Regions from separate parts of the Agaribacterium sp. ZY112 genome, predicted to be linked through region 2. Evidence: predicted binding sites of a transcription regulator. Region 2 holds the regulator's gene; the other holds the start of a gene.
The links. The regulator PhoB, encoded in region 2, activates phosphate uptake and scavenging genes when phosphate is short. The targets are predictions, from matches to a motif close to TGTCATAAANNTGTAACA.
Positions count from the first base shown of each region.

Region 1: a site for PhoB is predicted at 811-828, ahead of AB1S55_RS06325 (spondin domain-containing protein). Genes of this name have one in related genera too.

Region 1 is NZ_CP166840.1:1,432,318-1,434,800, reverse strand. Features, by position in the region: gene AB1S55_RS06330 (TonB-dependent receptor plug domain-containing protein) at 1-630, shown strand, start outside; gene AB1S55_RS06325 (spondin domain-containing protein) at 923-1,654, shown strand; gene AB1S55_RS06320 (spondin domain-containing protein) at 1,665-2,465, shown strand.
Region 2 is NZ_CP166840.1:1,030,596-1,033,078, forward strand. Features, by position in the region: gene phoR (phosphate regulon sensor histidine kinase PhoR) at 1-954, opposite strand, end outside; gene phoB (phosphate regulon transcriptional regulator PhoB) at 985-1,692, opposite strand; gene ubiA (4-hydroxybenzoate octaprenyltransferase) at 1,825-2,483, opposite strand, start outside.

The DNA.
Region 1 (2,483 bases), 400 kb from region 2:
TACTATGGTGCGGGTGCTTGGCTAGGCAATGAGGAGCTAAATGGCGAGCGTCTAAAAAGCCTTGAAGTCATCCATCAATATATTTCAAATAACTTCAAGTGGACAAACAGCGCCTATAGCAACGACTGGCAAGATGGCATCATCACCCTGCCAACAGAGCTCGCTTTAGAAGCCGGTAAAAGTGGTGAGTATTTAAATCAGGGTGAAAATAATGCGATAGGTTTTGAGACTGACGCCAACTATCTATATGAGCCATTGAGCACTTTATTTTATATTAACGGTAGCTACAACTACGCCAAAAATGAAACCTTAAACACGCTCTACGATATGTACCCACGCTTTAAAGCCTCTCTCGGTGGCCGCTACGAAAAAGAGCAATGGAAACTCGACGTGCGCCACATTGCTAAATTCAACCGTAAAGAGGGCCGTCTGCCGGGCGCTGAAAAACTTAAAGACTGGCATGAACTTAATGTTAGCCTAGGTTACGCCATCAATAACATCACTATTACAGCTGCAGTGTTTAACCTGCTCGATCATGAAAACATAGAACCATCCATCTGGTTTGTTGATGGCGGTATTTATGCTAATGGCCGAGAATTTCGCTTAAGCACCAGCTATACAATTCAATAATAGTAATACCAATAAAGGGAACGCAAACTTACAAGAGCCTTCCCTTTATACTCTGCTTTATAAACACTGTTTTATAAACGTCCTTCTATAAAAACACTCCTAGCTTTTACTACAGATTCAAGACATCTAAGTAAAAAAACAAAACCATAATAAATGTGACCTAGTTCGCTTTTGCCGCTTTGTGATAATTCTGTGATAAGTATGTGATCTTGTGCGGATCTTTTTTATTTAACTTAGTTAGCGCTGTATTAAACCTCATTCAAAACCCTGTTCTAACAACAAGGAAAGCGCTATGACAAAACAACTATCACCAGCCAAAAAATCCAGTTTAAAACTAAAGTCTTGCCTGCTTGGTCTAGCTCTCAGCGCCACTGGCGCAAGTGTTAACGCAGAAATCACGGACATCACTATTAGTAACCTAAGCCATGGTTTGCACTTTACGCCTATTCTTGTTGCCGCCCATAACGACGACACCCAACTTTATCAGCTTGGCCAAACTGCCAGTGACGCTCTCGCAACCATGGCTGAAGGTGGCAACATTACCCCTCTTGCAGAGTACGTAACCGGCATGAGCGGTATAACAGTAGAAAATCCCGCTGGCGGCTTATTGGCACCTGCAGGCATGGTAAGCACCGATATCAACAGTGATGGCTACAGCCACTTGAGTTTAACGGCAATGATTTTGCCAAGTAACGATGGTTTTGTTGGTTTAGATAGCTGGCCAATTCCTACAGAAGCAGGCACTTATACCTTGTACTTAAATGCCTACGATGCCGGCAGTGAAGCAAATGATGAAATTATTAACGGTGGCGGTGCATTAGGTGCCCCTGGCATTCCAATGGCTCCTAATGGCGACGGCGGCACTGGCGCAATGGGTGTAACCGACGTGGAAACAAATGAAACCGTACATGTTCACCGTGGCACTCTAGGCGATAGCGATCCTGCAGGCGGTTATAGCGATCTTGATTCTAGTATACATCGCTGGTTGAACCCAGTAGCTAAAGTTGTGATCACCGTAGAATAAGGAGCCAGATATGAACTTAACAAGACTTTCAATACGAGCTAGCGCGCTGCTTATTGTCGCCGCTACCTTAACGGCCTGCGGTGGTGATTCGGATTCAGACCCCAAAGACATGGTCAGCCCCAGCCCTGATACAAGCATGAGCCCTGAGCCCGAAATGAGCCCAGAGCCAAGTATGAGCCCGGAGCCTAGCCCCTCACCCAGTGCGATGCCTACGTATAACTACACGGTGACCTTAACGAATGTCACCGCAAATCAACCCATTGCTCCAGCAGCGCTTATATTGCACAACGACAGTTATTACGCATGGGATTTAGGCGCGCCAGCGTCTGTTGCCCTAGAAAACCTTGCGGAATCGGGTTCACCAGCCATGCTCGTAGAGGCGGCTGAAAGCGCATATGACGCCAAGGCCAGCGAAGGTGTTTTAATGCCAGGTGTAAGTACTAGCGTAGAACTTGAGACTAACTACAGTGGTGATTTATATCTCACTGCAGCGGCAATGCCAGTCAATACTAACGACGCATTTGCAGGCCTCAATGCCATGGCAATAGGGCATCTTGACGTGGGTATGCAATACTCAACACTTTTACGTGTTTATGATGCCGGTACCGAGTCCAATAGCGAAACCGCAGCGACCATTCCAGGGCCTGCAGGCGGCGGAGAAGGCTTTAATGCCGAGCGTGATGATGTTGATGTAGTTAGCATCCATACCGGTGTCGTGACCAGTGCTGATGGTCTTGCTGACTCAACCCTTAACGAAAGCCACCGCTTTCAACAAGGTGTATTGTATTTGATGGTGGAAAGAACGCAGTAACATTACTGCAAACAATAA
Region 2 (2,483 bases):
TTCTTTTTCACTACCGCGAATATAGATAGATTCGGCGACTTCGTTGACAAGAGTGTGACCACACTGGTCGATGGCTCGAGCGTCGTTGATGATAAGTCCGCATAGCTTGTGCAGGTTAACACTGCTGTTCTGGCCTGTGCGGTCATCCGTTTCGAGCTTGGTGAGTGTGATTAGATCATTCACCAAAGAGGTCATACGCATGCCTTGCTCGTGCATCTGCTGCAATGCCTTTTGCAGTGTTGGCTGAATATTGGGCATGTCTATCAAGGTTTCTACATAACCGCGAATGACCGTTAGTGGTGTGCGTAATTCATGGCTTACATTGGCGACAAAGTCGCGGCGCATTTGCTCAAGTTTGGCAACACGTGTGACATCGCGAACGACAATAAGGCATTCACCAGCACCAAAGGGGTGAACTTGGAAGAGCAGTTGTTGTTCTTCGTTTTTGTAGTTTTCTATTTCAAGAGGTTCGCTAAAGTCTTCGGTATCAAAATAGTTCTGGAACAGAGGCTCGCGCATAATATTGGTAACACGCTGACCCAAGTCTATCTTCTGCAGACCGAGCATGGGGCCGGCAGCATCGTTCCACCATTCAATATTGGCGCGTTGATCAACGAGTATTACGGCATCGCTTAAAGCCGAGGTCATTTGCTGAACACGGCTAACGACGGTTTGCAGGCGGCTCTTTTCTTTGTCGTGTCGCTGGGCCATCAATTTGATGTCGTCAGCCATTTCACCCCAAATACCAAAGAAGTTGTTCTTTTTCACTTTGCCAATACGGGCTAAAGCGATCCAATCTTCCAGTTGGCCTAGATTCCGTAAAATCCAGATAAGGTAAGTAGCGAGTGCAAAAATTGCGGCTTCGCGGCCAATATCAAACGATAAGCCAACAAAAACAATCGAGCAGAAATAGACAGCAAACCACCGGATCTCGGTGGCTAAACCCTTGCGCATAAAGAATATCTTATGAGTGTCGTGCTGGCTTTATTCTGTAGCCACACTGACGTTGTTAGAGAAGCGGTAACCCGCGCCGCGCACAGTTTGAATGTAACGGTCGTGATCTTCAAGCGTTAAGGCTTTACGCAGGCGTCGAATATGAACATCGACGGTACGCTCTTCAACATAAACATTGGAACCCCAGACGTGATCGAGTAGTTGGCTACGGCTGTAAACACGCTCTTGATGGGTAAGGAAGAACTCTAATAAACGATACTCGGTAGGCCCAATTTGTACTGCTTTATTGTTAATGGTGACTCGGTGGCTGATTGGGTCTAAGCATAAGCCATCAACATGAATCGGCTCGCTAGGTTTTACGGCCTGAGTGCGGCGCAATACGGCTTTTAAGCGTGCTACCAATTCACGTGGTGAAAAAGGCTTGGTGATGTAGTCGTCGGCACCCACCTCAAGGCCTTGGATTTTGTTATCTTCTTCACCTTTTGCCGTAAGCATGATGATAGGAACTTGCTGGGTGAGGTCATCTCGTTTGAGGCGACGGGCAAGTTCGATACCACTGGTGCCGGGCATCATCCAATCAAGTAGAACAAGGTCGGGTTGAGCATCAACAATGATGGCATGTGCTTGTTTGGCGTCTTCTGCCTCAATAACATGGTATTCGGCCATTTCGAGGGCTACGCGTAGCATGTCCCGAATAGGGGCTTCGTCATCAACGATCAAAATGGTTTTTTGGTTCATCATTTGCGCTACAACTCTACTTGTCTTTGGCTCTATTTCCGTGTGACAGATTTAATAAAGATTTGGTTACGCTTTTATGACAAGTTTAGGGTTGTTTGCAATTTAAGTGTAATAAATCCGCAATTAAGCCATTTAAAGTGCCAAATCTAAGGCAATACCAAAAAATATCGCCATACCAACATAGTGATTGTTTAAGAAGGCTTTAAAGCAGGCTTTAGCTTCTCTATCTCGTATTAACCACTGCTGGTAGATAAAAAGCCCTGTTGCAACAACTAAACTGAGCTTGTAATAAATACCCAACTCAAAACGTTGGCCAACTAAAATAAGTGCAAAAATCATTAAGGCTTGCAGGGTCATGGTTATGACTTTATCAGCCTCACCAAACAAGATGGCGGTACTTTTAACCCCTATCCTTAAGTCATCTTTACGATCAACCATGGCATAAAATGTGTCATAAGCAACGGTCCACAGAATCACGGCTGTAAAAAGTAGCCAACTGGGCAGGTTGAGCGAGCCAGTTTCAGCACTAAAGGCCATGGGCACGGCCCAAGCAAAAGCGGCTCCAAGCACGACTTGTGGCATATGCGTGTGGCGCTTCATAAAGGGGTAGAGCGAAGCCAGAGCGACAGCCCCGAAACTTAATAGAATAGTCAGTTGATTCGTAAATAACACAAGTATAAAAGCTAGGCTGCATAGTATTGCAAAAAGACTCAGCGCCTCTTTACTGCTTAGCGTACCTTTAACTAGCGGGCGTTGTTGGGTGCGTTTGACGTGTCCATCCACTTTGCGGT